2 regions of the Paenibacillus germinis genome follow, and region 2 is predicted to be linked to the other one. Evidence: a T-box and tRNA genes for the amino acid it is inferred to sense, from the RefSeq annotation. Region 2 holds a T-box; the other holds one or more tRNA genes.
The links. The T-box of region 2 lies ahead of gltX (glutamate--tRNA ligase). A T-box ahead of a tRNA ligase gene usually reads a tRNA of that ligase, here a tRNA-Glu.
Positions count from the first base shown of each region.

Region 1 (8,335 bases), on a different contig from region 2:
ACAGTCCTATAAATACAGGTTGGAATGCGTCAATTGCAAAACCGAATACTACCGCAAGCGCAAAATGGATGTACGGAAATATGCATGTGGAAAATGTAAGGGGAAATTGAAATCGTATACACTTGACTTACCAGCGCCTTCATAATAAAATAATACTTGTTCATTCCCTGATAGCTCAGTTGGTAGAGCACTCGACTGTTAATCGAGTTGTCACAGGTTCGAGTCCTGTTCGGGGAGCCATATCTTTGGAGAGATACCCAAGTGGCTATAAGGGGACCCTCTGCTAAGGGGTTAGACTGCGTAAGCGGTGCGAGGGTTCGAATCCCTCTCTCTCCGTATCAGAATTAGCTGGAATTAAGCTCAATGGCGTTCATGCCGTTGGGCTTTTTTTGTTAGCTAAATACATGCATTTTTAACAGTTTTCTAACATCTTTTAAACGATTTTCCGATATAGTGATCAAAAATAGATCAATGACGGGGGCAAATTTTGTGGCAAAATTATTATCTATTCGTGTACGACTCCTCTTATTGCTATTAGTTCCTTCCATGCTGTATCTAGGCACAAGTGTGTTTTTACTGCAGCAAAGTAAGTCCAATACGAAAGTATTGGCTTCATCCCTTTATGAAACCACGAATAAAAGCACTTCGCTTATCTTGAATGCCGATCGTGATATGTATCAGGCGTTAACGGCTTACCAGCTGTTGGTTTCGGGAACGTTAACTGCGGAAGAGAAGACGAAGCAGCTTAAAGCTTTAAAAGACAATATCGATCAAACGAATACAAGGGTTGGACAAGCGGCTGATATTATGAATGCTAAACAGCTGTTACAAACAGCGCATACAGAGACGAAGCTAACCATTGAGCAGAACATAGCGGGCTTTCATACGTCATTTGACCAATGGGCGAAAGAAGCGAATGCCGTTGTTCAGTCCTCAAGTACTGGAAAAGGGATTATTAATGACGCTAAATTACTAGCAACTTTCGAAAAAGGCCGCGAGGGCATGAATCAAATCGGTGAAATTTTGGATGCCTATGCGAAATCAAGTATTGAAGAGATTGAGGCTCAAAATGATAAAACGGCAAAAACGATCTACCTATCTGTCGCTATTATTATCATTTTGCTCATGTCAGCAGGATGGATGGTTATTAGTAAAATAATGAAAACGGTCAAAAACATCGTGAAAGTTACCGGCCAAGTAGCGGCAGGAGATCTTCGTCATGAGCCTCAGGTCAAGTATACCAAGTGCGAACTAGGGAAAATCACAGAATCGGTAGATATTATGGTTTCGAAAATTAAAGGGTTGATCGGTACGATCGCCCACAATACGCAGTTCGTGCACGACGCTTCGGTCGAGCTTTCGGATAGTTCCAAGGAATCGGCAACGGCCTCTGAGCATGTCGCTACCAGTATTCAAGAAATGACGCAGGACGTCGAAGTGCAGGCAAGAAGCAGTGAAGAGACTAGCCGAGCGATTGAGGAAATGGCCATTGGGATTCAGAGAGTGGCTGAAAATTCAGGCGTTATGGCAGAGCACTCCTCCCTAACTTCTCGTCATGCCGAACTTGGCAATGACTTGCTTGGAAAGCTGCAGCAGCAAATTGTGAACATGCTGAAATCGGTCGAGCAGCTCTCACAAACCGTGCAATCCTTAACACGTAAATCCGATGAGATTGGTCTTATTGCATCGAGCATTACAACATTTGCGAACCAAACCAATCTGTTGTCACTGAATGCTTCCATCGAGGCAGCTAGAGCGGGTGAGCACGGCAAAGGGTTTAACGTTGTTGCGAATGAAATTCGTAAGCTTGCCTCGCAATCTATCGAGTCAGCAGAGGGAATTAATCAGTTGATTCATGAGACGAGAGTCGAGATCGCCAGTGTTTCTAATTCCATGAATGCAACCAAGCAGGAAGCTAGTGCGGGGTCGAGCATGATGCAGGAAGTGAACCAAAGCTTCCATACCATCATGCAATCGGTGACACACATTGTGACTCAAATTCATGAGACTTCGGCGATTACCCAGCAAATGTCGGCAAGCTCCGAGGAGATTTCCGCGACAATGGATCAATCGGCAACGAGTTCAACGCATATTTTGAACAAATCCCAAGGGGTTGCTGCTGCCACTGAGGAGCAGTTAGCGATGATGCAGAATATAGCGGCTGCCTCCGAACAGCTTAGATCCGTAGTAAATACGTTAAATGAATCTGTTTCTTACTTTAAAATAAAGTAGCTGCTAATAGTAAAAAGGCACCCCTGTGATTGGTGGATCACGGTGGAGTGCCTTTTTTTCGTTAAAACCAATGTTTACGTTTAAAGTAATACCACATCACACAGCTTAAGATGACCATGAGAATCCAGACATACAGATAGCCATAATCCCAACTCAGTTCGGGAATATATTTGAAATTCATACCATACAGTCCGACGATAAAAGTCAGAGGAAGAAAGATCGTGCTAAAGATCGTTAATGTCTTCATGATTTCATTCATCCGATCGGACTTCATGCTCATTTGGAGCTCGAGAAGACCGGTTAGTGATTCCCGGAAAATGTCCAAAGAATCCACGACTCTTGAGATGTGGTCCATGATATCCAAGAAATAGACATCATCTTCTTCACGTGTATAGGGGAAGGAGTGGTGGGCGATAGCGGAAAGGATAATTCGTTCCTCCACAATGACGCGGCGCAGCTGATGCATACTCCGTTTAAGTTGGAAAATATCCTGTGCAATGCGAATCCTAGGGTTTCGATACACGGCCTGTTCCATGCTATTCAGGCGATCATCAAAATGATCCGCAACGACAGAATAATCATCGACACAACGATCGAGTATCGCATGAAGAATGGCTCCTGGATGACGTAATCGATCTTCGACTTCTTGGCAGGCATGGTAAAGTTGATCTATGAAGGGGAGGTTGTCCTTGTATACGGTAATCACAAAATTTGATCCGACCACGATCCCTATTTCCTGCGGCTCAAGCTGCTCGGATATCGCAAAGAAGGTTAGAAAAATATGATTCTTATACGTATCCATCTTCGGTCGTTGGTTCAGCTTAATCGCATCCTCAACGAGTAGAGGGTGGCACTTGTATAAGTCGCCTAAGACATGTTTGACATCGTCAGGAGAGGGGTTCTCCATTCTCACCCAAGCTACTTCGTTCGGACCGGGAACGCGTACCGTTTCCTCATGAACCGTTCCATGGGTAGATTCATAAATTAGCATGAAAGACAAGCACCTCGAGTATTTTGAATTGGACTCAGCATACCATATTTGCCCATCAGCATTCCAGATTTTGTGCTTGTCAACTGCGACAGAATCTATTATAATTACAAATGTCGTCAAAATGGGCTGCAAAGGCTTACAGACATTCGTGGCCCGTTGGTCAAGTGGTTAAGACACCTCCCTTTCACGGAGGTAACAGGGGTTCGAGTCCCCTACGGGTCATTCTTACTTTTATACCTCGCGGTCGTGGTGGAACGGCAGACACACCATCTTGAGGGGGTGGCGCTCACAAGGCGTGAGGGTTCAAATCCCTCCGACCGCATCCCAGCTTTACAAGCATGAAACCCTTACTAGTTAAGGGTTTTTTGTTTTATAACAGATGAAAAGAATGCAGTAGTACAGCTTCATAAATTAACCTTGTTGACGAACTGTTGAGCCGAGATTTGTTCGAACCCGAGTTGCAAGAAGTTTAAATACGTCGGTGAAATTTGTACTTTTTGCGGTTCTAACAATAAAGGGTATCCGCTGTAACCCTATAATTAATCTTGAAATAAAATAAAGGGAAGGTGTCTTATTGCATCTTTTCAGTATTGCGAATAGGTTAGGTGAATGTCCTTTGCGGTTTTCATTAGAGGCTTTACAATACAAAACAGCATTAAAAGCTTAAGCATAATAGATAGCCTTTTACGGTTATTGAGGAAGTGGCCAGACTTAACTCTTTAGCTACCTTTGAAGTAGCGACATTGCCTTTGTTTAAAGCTAATCCATAATTTACGTTGCCGTCATAAAAGGCGGCTTTTTTGCGCGTTAACAGTCAATGTTATTCAAATTAACAGGTATCTTCCACTTTAAAGTGTGTAGTCTTTGTTGAAATATCCAAAAGTACAAATTAGCCCGACGGGATAACCGTCAGGCTAATTTGTACTATTATTAACGCTATTTCCGTCTTTTGACCTCACGGATAAGGGTAGACTTGCTAATCCCTGTCATGGCAGCTACTTTATTATAAGAATTGTCACCTAACAGTCCTACAGCGTGGTTCAGTTGCTTCTCCGTGTAAGACTTAGGCCTTCCCTCAGTAAAGCCTTCCTTCAGCCTAGCCGCGGCTTTTCCTTCCTGTGTACTGTTCAAAAAATATGTTACTTTGGGGGGACTTTGGCTTGCGGAAAGCAAACAGTTTTGGAGGACTTAGGGTTTAAATAGTTAAAATTTTTGCTTTAGAGCGATGGAGATACCAAGTTATGATCAATACTCATTTAAAAAGATTATTTAATTACATATAACCTTATGTTAATGTGACTATCATCGACGAGACACATTGAGATGAAAAATGATGGGAGGGGAAACACCATGGATTCAACAACGGCGCAACATGTTAAGTTGTCGAATGCAATCTCGCAGAAGAAACGATTTCATATGATTAACGACTGGGAACTGTATATCATGCTTGTTCCGGGAATCTTGTTTTTTATCATATTTAAGTACGTCCCTATGTGGGGAATTGTGATTGCCTTTCAAGATTACAGCCCTTATAAAGGAATCACAGGAAGCGATTGGGTCGGATTTAAGCATTTTGTAACGCTATTTCATTATAATGGATTTTGGTTATTGCTTCGCAACACGCTGCTTATCAGCTTTTATAATCTAATTTTCTTTTTTCCAGTTCCGATTGTGCTTTCGCTATTGCTAAATGAAATTCGAGCTACCGTATTCAAGAAATTCATTCAGACGGTTATTTATTTACCCCACTTCCTTTCTTGGGTCGTCGTGGTCGGCATAACTTACATGCTGCTTGGCACGCAGGGTGGTCTCATTAATGAGCTCATTAAAGCAGGCGGCGGAACAGAAATTGCTTTTTTAACGACCAAAGAATGGTTCCGAGGATTGATTGTCAGCCAAAGCATTTGGAAGGAAGCCGGCTGGGGGACGATTATTTTTCTTGCAGCACTAGCAGGTGTCGATCCGCAGCTTTATGAAGCGGCCATCGTTGATGGAGCTGGACGGTGGAGACAGCTTTGGCACATTACTCTTCCGGCGATTCGCAGCACGATACTCATATTGCTCATATTGCGCATGGGCAGCGTTCTTGATATCGGATTCGAGCATATTTTCCTCATGCTTAATTCGACGGTAAATGACGTAGGCGATGTGTTCGAGACGTATGTGTACCGTGAAGGACTCATTGGCGGAAAGTTCAGCTATACAACGGCTGTCGGCTTATTTAAATCCTTTGTTGGTTTGATTCTCATTATGGGAGCTAACTGGTTGACTAAAAAATTCGGCGAAGAAGGCGTCTACTAATCAAGTAGAGCCCCTGATTCTGATAGGAGGCACCGATTTGTTACACTATAAACCGTCTATTGGCAGCAGAGCTTTTGATATTGGCAATGTGTGCATTCTTCTTCTTTTCTCGATCATCACACTAATTCCGTTTCTATATGTTACTGCGACCTCACTCGCTCCATTGAAACAGGTGCTGCAAGGCGGGCTTATCCTGTGGCCGGAAACAATCGATTGGGGCGCCTACTATACGATTTTTTCCAATACGCATTTTGTCCATTCGTTATGGGTAAGTATTTTTATTACGGTAACGGGTACATTCGTCAATCTCTTGTTTACAACCTTAATGGCTTATCCGCTTTCGAAAAAAAGACTGAGAGGTCGCGGTGTAATTCTGTTTTTAGTCGTCGTAACCATGTTGTTCAGTGGCGGTCTGATTCCATCTTACCTTGTTGTCAAAAACATACATTTGCTCAACACAGTCTGGTCTGTAATTTTGCCAGGCGCAATCAGCGCATTTAATCTGATCATTATGCGAAACTTCTTTATGAGTATTCCCGAAGAGCTGGAGGAGGCCGCCCGGATTGACGGCTGTCGCAATTTTGGTGTCCTGTTTCGAGTCGTACTCCCGCTATCCATGCCAGCCTTAGCTACATTTACACTGTTTTATGCGGTCGGTCACTGGAACAACTATTTTTCGGCGGTTATGTATATAAACAAGTCCGATCTCTGGCCAATTCAGGTACTGCTGCGTCAAATGATCATCGAGGGTTCAGTCGAGCAATTTCAAAATGCTGCGCTCGAAGCCAGTACGCAAGTGTTGCCCAAAAGTATCAAAATGGCGGCAACGATCGTTGCAACTGTGCCGATCCTGATCATTTATCCGTTTCTACAGAAGCATTTTGCAAAGGGAGTTTTGCTGGGCTCGGTAAAAGGGTAGATTTACCTTCGGGTTTAGAGGGAGCCAATTATTTACATTGCTCTCTTTACCATATCATCTTATATTCAGGAGGTCAGTGCATGAACAACAACCGCAAATTTAAGACCGTTCTTTACCTTTCAATGGTGGTAGCGATACTTGGGGGCTCCGCAATCGGCTGCTCAAAGAATGATACGGCCAGCTCAACCCAGCCTTCGTCTACGGCTAAGGCAGACACTAGCAAGCATATCAAGATCAGCTCGATGTTCCCGCTTTACGGCAATCCGGCGCAAAAGACAGAAGCATGGAAATTTATTGAAGATAAATTCAACATGGATTATGAGCCACTAGCCATCCCGAACAATAGCTCGGAAGAAAAAGAAAAGCTCGCCGTTGCGTCAGGCGATATGGCGGATTTCATGGTATGGGAATCATTCCCTTCAGCCGATTTCTACAATTATACACAACAAGGCGCATTCCTCGCGCTTGACGAATATATCAAAAATTCACCCAATATTATGAAGTTGCCTAAGTCAGTTTGGGACAACGTAAAAATTAATGGTAAAATCTATGGAGTTCCTCGTCCGCGCCCATTAACGACTACCGCGATCATGATTCGCAAAGATTGGCTCGATAATCTAGGATTGCCAGTTCCCAAAACGACGGATGATCTGTTTAAGACGGCGGTAGCATTTACCAAGGACGACCCTGATAAAAATGGGAAAGCGGATACGTTCGGCTTTGCCGTCGGTGAAAACCTTGCGTTCCTCGAAACGGTTTGGCACGCATTCGATACCGGAAACGGCTGGAGAGTGATGGAGGACGGCACTCTAATGAACAGCGCCAGTACTCCAGGGCGCAAACAAGCGCTCACCTTTATTAGAGACCTGTATAAGGAAGGCGCCATCGATAAAGATTTTGCTGTGTTGAAAACAACACAGGTTTGGGATAAAATCAACAACGGCAATGCGGGTATTTACATTGGTAACATCAGTGATTATGCTCATTTTGTGGCGGATACAACAAAAATTAACCCGAATGCAAAATTCGAAATGATCCCGCTTGTTACTGGACCAACCGGTAAATCGGGTGTGAACGAACAGATCGGTTTTTATGGTTTGCAAGCGATCCCAGCCAAGCTTGAGAAGGATCCGGAAAAAGTAAAACGGATTATCAGCTTCCTGGATTGGCAAATGAGCGATGAAGGAGCCGTGTTCAAGGAATACGGATTAGAAGGCGTCCATTATACAAAGAATGCCGATGGAACCTTAAAGGTAAATACCGACAAGCTGAAGGCCGATGCCGTTGGAAATTTGATCTCCCAAAACAAATTCGATCCTTATTTGCTTGTTGCGAAAACAGCTGAGCCTGAAGTCCAAAAAAAGCAGCATGATATGTTTGACTATGATGTAGATAAAGGAGTAAAAAACCCGGTAATCAATTACCTGGCGCCTACACAGATCGAAAAGGGTGCTGATCTGAACAAGCTGCGCGATGAATTCTTAGTCAGCGTAGTGATGGGCAAGAGACCGATCGAGGATTTCGACAAGTTCGCGAATGAATGGCTGGATAAAGGTGGCCGTCAACTCACGAAGGAAGTAAATGACTGGTATAAAGCAAACAAAAAATAAAAGCAATCCATAATCATCAGCAAGGGAAGGTCATTTCCTCATGGGAAATGGTCTTCCAGTTGTTTCCTCGAAAGGTGGTGCAAAGTGCTACGTACAATTTGGAATAGACAGTCAACTTATCGCACGCAGTTAAAGGTACTGCTTGCTGCTTCGCTTATTTCTATCATTCCAGTCATTGTACTTGGCTTCATAACTTACTTTATCGCGAGTTCCAGTATCATGCAGGGAATCAGCAAGACGAACAAAGAAACGATGCGGCAAGTCCAAGAGCGAATTGACAAG
Region 1 covers NZ_WHOC01000094.1:135,382-143,716, reverse strand. The annotation lists gene GC102_RS19465 (SprT family protein) at 1-145, shown strand, start outside; tRNA gene GC102_RS19460 (tRNA-Asn) at 165-240, shown strand; tRNA gene GC102_RS19455 (tRNA-Ser) at 248-336, shown strand; gene GC102_RS40365 (methyl-accepting chemotaxis protein) at 490-2,232, shown strand; gene corA (magnesium/cobalt transporter CorA) at 2,294-3,223, opposite strand; tRNA gene GC102_RS19440 (tRNA-Glu) at 3,374-3,445, shown strand; tRNA gene GC102_RS19435 (tRNA-Leu) at 3,464-3,545, shown strand; gene GC102_RS40945 (hypothetical protein) at 4,160-4,354, opposite strand; gene GC102_RS19425 (ABC transporter permease) at 4,574-5,524, shown strand; gene GC102_RS19420 (carbohydrate ABC transporter permease) at 5,562-6,443, shown strand; gene GC102_RS19415 (extracellular solute-binding protein) at 6,524-8,053, shown strand; gene GC102_RS40360 (helix-turn-helix domain-containing protein) at 8,138-8,335, shown strand, end outside.
Region 1: it has a tRNA-Glu gene. The T-box ahead of gltX (glutamate--tRNA ligase) is inferred to sense a tRNA for this amino acid. The anticodon was not compared.

Region 2 (7,963 bases):
AAAAGGTATTTTATGCTGCTCCTAACAACTTCCAAGTCCAACATAAACGGGTTTCCGAGAAAAGCAACCGATCATATTTACATTGCATATGGAAACAGAGCAATGGCAGGAATCCCGCCATTGCTCTGTTTCGATTGCGGTTATTGTTCCAACACCTTTTCAAGCTCGCCAGCCATTTTAGCCCAACCATGCTTGGCGCCTTCAAACGCACGAGCATTTTCGAAACCGGTTTGTTCGAGATGAAGATTAACCTTTCCGTCCCCTAAATCCTGCAGCGTCCAGGTGACCGTCGTCTTCTCCCCTCCGCTGACCCAAGTGTAGGACAACCGGTTTGGTCCGTCCACGACTAGCACTTCGCTGTCTATAATTCCATTCCACCATTCCGTCGGTTGAGTGCGGAACTGGAAACGATGTCCTACGATTGGCTTAAAGTCATTTTCCATGACCCATTTGGCAAGCTTGTTAGAATCGGTTAAAGCGGACCAAACCTTCTCGACCGACGTCGTGTACTGAAAATCCAGGGATACCGTTGAACTCATTCTTCTTCCTCCTCTAATAGTTGGTTCAAGCGCAACATATTCGTACTCCAGAACTTGCTGTAGAAAGCCACCCAATCTTGAATTTCTCTGAGTGGAGCGGCGTTCAGCCTAAATAGCGTTTCTCTGCCGACTTTTCGGTCAAGTACCAGTCCGGCCTCTTTAAGGATTATCAAATGCTTTGATACCGCTGTACGTCCCATTTGAAACTGTGCCGTCAATTCATGAAGTGGCATCTCCTTTGCCTCTGCTAACAGACGAATCAATCGGCGCCTAGTTGGATCTGCAATCGCGTCAAACACATCACGCAACGGGTTGTTTTCGTTCACAACACCCTCTCCTAAATATTATTTTCTGTATTACACATCTAGAATGTACGAAGGGACCGCGTTAATTTCACCACCTCCTTAAAGCCTGCGGCTCTTCGGACGCAGCGTCCACGAGGCGAGAGCTAGGATTGCAAAACTAAGTGGGCTAAAAATATGGAACGCATAAGCCCCGTAGTCTCCCACGATTGCATGTGATGCAGCTGCGCCCGTCATTCCAAAGAAAATGCCGGCGTATGCCCATTCTTTAAGCCGCGGAAGACCCGGCACGAGGATGGCTATCGTCCCAAGCACTTTCCAAATCCCGAGAATGGTCAGAAAGTACACCGGATACCCTAATATCTCCACCGTCCCGAGCGTCCCCCATTGATGGCTTAGCTCCCCAATTCCTCCGCTCCCCAAAAAGAATGCAAGCAGCGACGTTGTAACCCAATAAGCGATAACTTTTCCTCGAGGATGGGTTTGTGCTTTCGCGGTTGTTTCCGCATCGATGATCGTACTCATTTGGTTTCCTCCTCATAATTGTTGATTCAAGTGAACTATATTCTTGCTTCAAACTTTCCAAATGACTAGCTTCCAATCGGACACCATTTAGTGTCTATTTAATTATATGACACCATTTAGTGTCCTGTCAACAACATTTTTAAACTCCACATATGTGTTTCAACTATTGATTTTATGCCATTTGGCTCCTTGATTACATGTTAAAAAGCCTCGGCGCGATAATGCCGAAGCTTTTCACTTAATGGGATTCTATCATCACTGAATTCACTGTCGACGTGAGATGCTTATGAAAACCGTCAATCACCAAGCGAATCTGCCCGTTAGCGCAATGACGGCTGCCCCGCGGCAGCCGTTTTGGTATTGAACTATCTCTCTCCGTTAGCTCCGTAACCCCATGCTTTACACAAAGTATGCACCCAGTTCATTTTTATTAAGGGTTATCATTGTTTCCCACCACTAAATCATTAATAAACGCGAACATTCAGGAAGGTAATCAATTGACAAAGCCGAACAAACGCGAATATAATGGAGCTATCACTGGGAAAAGGTGAAATTTTACATTTGGAGGTATGTACAATGTTTTCTGAGGAACGTAGAGAAGAAATTCTAAAACTTCTTCACAAGAACGGTCGAATACTTGCAAAGGAGTTAGCAGATATGTTTGAAATGTCTATTGACTCCATTAGAAGAGACCTTTCAATTATGGAAGAAAAGGGATTACTAAAGAGAACTCATGGTGGTGCTGTACCCGCCGGTAAAGTAAGAAATACTCCAACGCCAGAATCACTTTCATCACGTTATGGGGAAGGCACTCCACTTCAGAATGCCATTTCAAGGAAAGCCTCTACCTTTATTCAAGAAAAGGATACTGTCTTTATTTCAGGTGCTGGTATTCATTTTGGAATGTTAAAGTATCTCCCTGAGTTTCCTTTCACTGTAGTAACCAATTCAATTAGAATTGCGGATAACTTGAAGGAACGTACTCACATAGACGTTTATCTTATCGGAGGCAAAGTAAAGCGTTCAGGTAACATTACAGATTCATTAGCATATGATTTTATCCGACAATTCTCATTAGACCTTTGTTTTATTACAGGTGGTGCAATTTCTAAAAATGGCATTAGTACGGCTACTCCTGAAGTAGCAAGCTTTGGAAGAAGTGCAATTGAAATATCAAGGAAAACCATTTGTCTGGCTCCCCATGAGAAGTTAGGTATTGATGCATTTGCTAAGCTAGGTCCTATTACGCCAATTGACATACTCATTACGGATGAAGAAGCAACCATCGAAGCAATTGAGGACATTGAAAGTAAAGGTGTTAAGGTAATCATTGCTAAGGTTGGTGAGGATGACTAATGAAAGGTAGTAAAAACGTAAGAAAGGAATAGACGTAGCCCTTCGCACAGGACGTCTATTCCTCTGACCTAGAGCCGTTAAACTGCTCCGATTTTATTATACCATAAGAGACTTGCAATCATTTCTCTTAAACTTCATTTACAATTAAAGTATCCTGCCCGTTACTTCAACAGACAACGGCAGCCGATCATGTGGCCGGCTGCCGTCTTGTATGTTTGAACTATTGTTACCCGTTAGTTGAGCGAGCGTTTAGCCTATTTAAGTAGGTCGTAAATATACTCTGCTTTATCAATATTCTATGATAGTAAGGTTATTTAACCTTTTGGAATGCGGCACATTACTTATTAACGGACTAGAGATCCTTTTGCATCGTTAACATTCTCCCTGATTTTACAAGCTTTTTCATATTTACATCATAGACTTGTGAAATCCAAGTCAATATACGGAATATCATTTTTTATATTATTAATATAAAAAGTTAATGCTTCCTTATTCCAATCACTCCAATTATCAAAATTCCCCATATCAGAACTACGGTGTATAAGACCAATAACAATTGCTTGTCTTAAATTAATAAAGCCCTTTTGATATTGAACTATTGTTCTGCGTTAGTTGAACAAGCTGCCGAGCATCACTATTTGATTAATAAAAAAAGAGAAGGCCGCGAGATGAAGGCAACCTACTCTTCGTTACTTAGTCAAAACAAATCACTAAGAATTTGTTCAAGAACGGGATCCCCGTGGAGAATAGCCGATAAACTGGTTCAGCCTGTTACGTACACGAGCGTCTCCCATAACATGCATCATATCGTACAGATCCAGCGTTATTGTTCTGCCCGTCAAAGCGACTCTAAGAATCATCGCAACGTCACCGACGTGCCCTGGATACTGTTCGGGATTCTTCTTGTACGTTTTGGCATCCTTGGCGAAGCCGAGTTGCACGCCAATTGCCTTCACTTTACCAAACCAGCTGTCACGGTCATCTTGCAAATCAAGTGTTTGCGCGTATTCGCGAACGATCTGCTTCGCCAGCTCCGACGGCATTGAGGCAAGCAGCGAATCGTAGCCCGCTGCTACCGACTTACTGAACGATTCGTCGAAGAAGTACGCGTACAAATCCTTCACGTCTGACCACTTAGCAATATCCTTCCGCGGCTTCTCCAACGCGCGGCCAATTTGGAAGACCGCCGTCGCATATTCTCGATTGGCAAGAAGCGTCGCTTCCATCTCCGTATCGTACGCCGCCGCCCATGCTGCTGTGTGCTCGAATACTTCATCTGCGCGTAGCAGGGCGATTACATCCTTGCTGATGTCACCTAGCTTATTCACATCAAACAACGCGCCACTCACGTTCATCTTGTTCATGTCGATCATGAATTCCGAATATGGCGCTTCCGGCTGGCTCATCCGCCACTCCTCGTAATTGGAATTAATGAGCGTCATCAAGTACTCCGTAATTGAAATTCCCGGATAACCTTCCTGCTCGTAATAGCTCGCAGCTGCATCCGGATCTTTACGTTTGCTGAATTTGCGCTTCGAGGCACCGTCCATCTTCATCAGCGGAGCCAGGTGGCCGTATTCCGGTCTGCGGAAGCCAAGCATGTCGAATAGCTGCAGGTGAATCGGAACTGAAGCAAGCCATTCATCACCTCGAATCACATGTGTGGTACCCATCAAACAATCGTCCACCGCATGCGCGAAATGGTAGGTCGGAATACCGTCGGACTTCATGATAACGATGTCCTGTTCATTCTCAGGCATTTCAATTTCACCTTTGATCAGATCATTGTACTTGATTCTTCGATCCGGTGATCCCGGCGATTTCAACCGGATTACATACGGCTTTCCAGTCGCCAGCTCCGCTTCAACCTGCTCCGGCGTCAGATTGCGGTGAATGGCCCATTCGCCATAATAGCCCGGATTGAGCTTGGCTGCTTGCTGTTTATCGCGGATTTGCTGCAGCTCATCCGCATCGCAGAAGCAAGGATAGGCTAATCCTCGCGCGATTAGATTCTTAATAAAGACATGGTAAAGGCTCGCTCGTTCGGTTTGCTTATAAGGACCGTATTCCCCTACCTCTTCGCCAGCTGCAGTCGGGCCTTCATCCGGATAAATACCGCAATAGCTTAACGCCTGAAGAATATCGCCGATGCTCCCCTCCACTTCCCGTTTCTTATCGGTATCCTCAATTCGCAAGTAGAAGACGCCGCCGCTCTGATGCGCAAGCCGTTCAGAAATGAGCGTGGCATAGATGCCGCCAATCGTAAGAAATCCGGTCGGACTAGGCGCGAACCGTGTAACCTTGGCTCCTTCTTTTATTTGTCGCGTGGGGTAACTGCCCAGAACGTCCTCCGGCAGCTTCTCAATAGCTGGAAATAAACGCTGGGCAGGCTCGGTTTGATTCATAATCGTTCCTTCTTTCTCCTCGGGATTGTAAACAGTAAACTCTCAGACAATAAAAAAAGCCCTTCATCCTCATTCAACAAGGACGAAAGGCATCGCTTCCGTGGTACCACCTTGATTGGGTCAACGGACCCGCTCATAGATGCAGCATTTAACTGCGACATCTCTTCTATAACGGGAAGACCCGCCAGACTTACTCCCTCTTTCAGTCTGATGCTCCGAGGCTTCTTTCTCCAAGCTCGAATACCCTCTTCCACCACCATGCAGGGCTCTCTGCAATTCGAATACTTGTTTACTCTTCCTCATCAATCGCGTTTCTCGAATATATATGGTTATCAGTAACGGTAGCATAAAGGCTAATGCAGCGTCAAGGCGAGATACGCCCGAATCAGATTTTATGCAAGAATGAATGCATTATCATTTGTGCATAATCGATTACGCTGCTTAAAATTTGATGGCGATCAGCTTTCAATTTTTTATAAGATCTTGGTCTTCTTTTACTTTCAATCTCATATCTTAACCCCTATATATTGAATGAATTATACAATCATTATTCTCTATGATTGCTCAACTATCCTGCCCGTTAACGTAATAAAGGCTGCTTCGCGGCAGCCGTTCAACTATCGTTCTCCGTTAGTTGAACAGGCATTAAACCTTATTAACCCTCTTACCCCAAAAACTCAAACTTCCTCCCCCCCACTGTTGTCTGTCGGCATTGGACTCGTAAAAATCATGGTCCAGTTCCATCCGCAATCACACGATAACCTAACCTATTTTTCTTCACCCAAATATTAGATCGGGATACATCACCTACATAGTACAATTTCGCTCCCCCAAAAGAAGTACTTCCCGTCCCTTTAACTTGAGCACTGAAAACCTTAATCGGATGGAGAGAGAAGAATAAATGCTTCCTAACCGCTAATTCCGCCGTTGGAGTGGGAAAGAAAAACAAATAAAACACTAACAATGTCGTGATAGATATAAACCAATTCTGCTTTCTCTTCGACATCGACATTGTATCATCCTCTCGTACATTATTATCCTGGTTTTAAAGGCTGTGCAAAGGTCTGCACGAGACAGCCCTATTGATATTGAACTATTGTTCTCCCGTTAGTTGAATGATTACTTACCTTTTAATTCCCTAAATGCCTCTAGTATTAGTTTTATACCAATGGTGATAACAACTACGAGTCCAATTGTCTTAACGATAGTTTGAATGATATTCTCTAATGAACCACCACCAGTAAGGTCATAAGAAAATCGTCCTAAAATGAAAAGAACTGGCGTAGGCAAAAGCATAAATACCAATCCAACAACGAAACCAATCAGCAAATTTATTTTACGTTCCATTAATTTCCCCTCCTGTAAGGTTGTTTGGTGAATTTGTTTTTAACTAAGTATAATTGAATTTTACAATATGTGGTAAATATTTGATATGAAACGTTATGCTTATTTTTATTACGCAAAACTACCCGTTACATCAACAGGCTGCCGATTATGTCAGCAGCCTGTAGTTATTATTGTGCTATCGTTTACCGTTAGTTCAATCCAACTTCCCACGGATTCGTTACAACCTCGCCATTAAGATTTAAAAATATTTTACCTGTTCCGTCACTGTAATTCCAAAATAATTTTTTATTAATTTCAAACATGTGTATATTTTGAAAGGAGGACGATGTGTTTATCTCAACTTTAAACCCGTTAGATTCAATTACATTTATTATCTTTTCATTAGAAATAGGTAATTTCACCATTTTTTCTGATTCCAAAGAATGAAAAACAATTGCAAATTGTTGCCCACTTGCATCCTTTGCTATACAATATAAGGTTCATGAAAATAGGGGAGCGATATCACTTCAGTTAATTTTAACGATTCAAGTTGGGTTTTATAGTGCTCTGGAATGTATAATTTGTCTTCAGCCACAGCACTAGGACTTGTCTCAGGATTATTTGGGATGACGCCATTTCCACAACCAACAAATGTTAGACACATAGTCAGTAACAAAATAAAATTCTTAAATGTTTTCACACTTATCTCCCCCATAGCTTCACTGAAACAGTACTATCGTTCACCGTTAGTTTAATCTATGGCTGGTTAAGTTTGTTCTTGTTTTTATTATTTTGATTATTATTTTTTGAGTAATAAAGCCAAAAGTTGCTCCAATTGTATTTAATAATAAATCATCAACATCAAAGCTACCAACTTCCGCAAACAATTGGACTAGTTCAAGAACTAGACTCATTAAAAAAGAAAGAATTATAATTGTAACGTAATTTAACTTCCTCCGAACAAACATAGGCAATAAGAAACCGAACGGTAAAAAGAGCACGAGATTACCTAGTACGTTCCTGATGACAATATTTTTATTTGATTCATAAAAAATATAGCTTAATATTGTTTTAATAAGGAACAAAGTTACTATTCAATTTAACGTGCCTTTTAAAATCATCATCCAAATTTAAATTGAGAATAGAATCAATAACGGTCAGGGGGATGAGAATTTGAATAGTACAACTTTATAAAGCACTAGCAAATAAACCAGAAAAATCATTATGAGAGCAACTTTCATTACTTTAAAATGTTTATCAAAAATATTCATTTATGATCATTACACCCTCCATTTAGAATAAATCCATAGACTGTAAGTTTTTAGCTCTTAATATAGACGGAGTTTTTGATACGGAAGTTGCGCAAATCTACCCGTTACTACAACAGACAAAGGCAGCCAATCGTGTGTCGGCTGCCGTCATGTCGTGATTGTTCCTCGTTAGCTTAACAATCAAAATTTCTGCACGCCCTGACCGCTGATCTAATGTCCATGAGCAAGGATGTTGATAA
Region 2 covers NZ_WHOC01000140.1:438-8,400, forward strand. The annotation lists gene GC102_RS25735 (SRPBCC family protein) at 141-539, opposite strand; gene GC102_RS25740 (ArsR/SmtB family transcription factor) at 536-865, opposite strand; gene GC102_RS25745 (DoxX family protein) at 944-1,366, opposite strand; gene GC102_RS25750 (DeoR/GlpR family DNA-binding transcription regulator) at 1,943-2,722, shown strand; gene gltX (glutamate--tRNA ligase) at 3,445-5,127, opposite strand; T-box leader at 5,203-5,443, opposite strand; gene GC102_RS25760 (YjcN family protein) at 5,855-6,133, opposite strand; gene GC102_RS25765 (hypothetical protein) at 6,247-6,474, opposite strand; gene GC102_RS25770 (hypothetical protein) at 6,938-7,153, opposite strand; gene GC102_RS40730 (VanZ family protein) at 7,200-7,538, opposite strand; gene GC102_RS25780 (VOC family protein) at 7,935-7,963, opposite strand, start outside.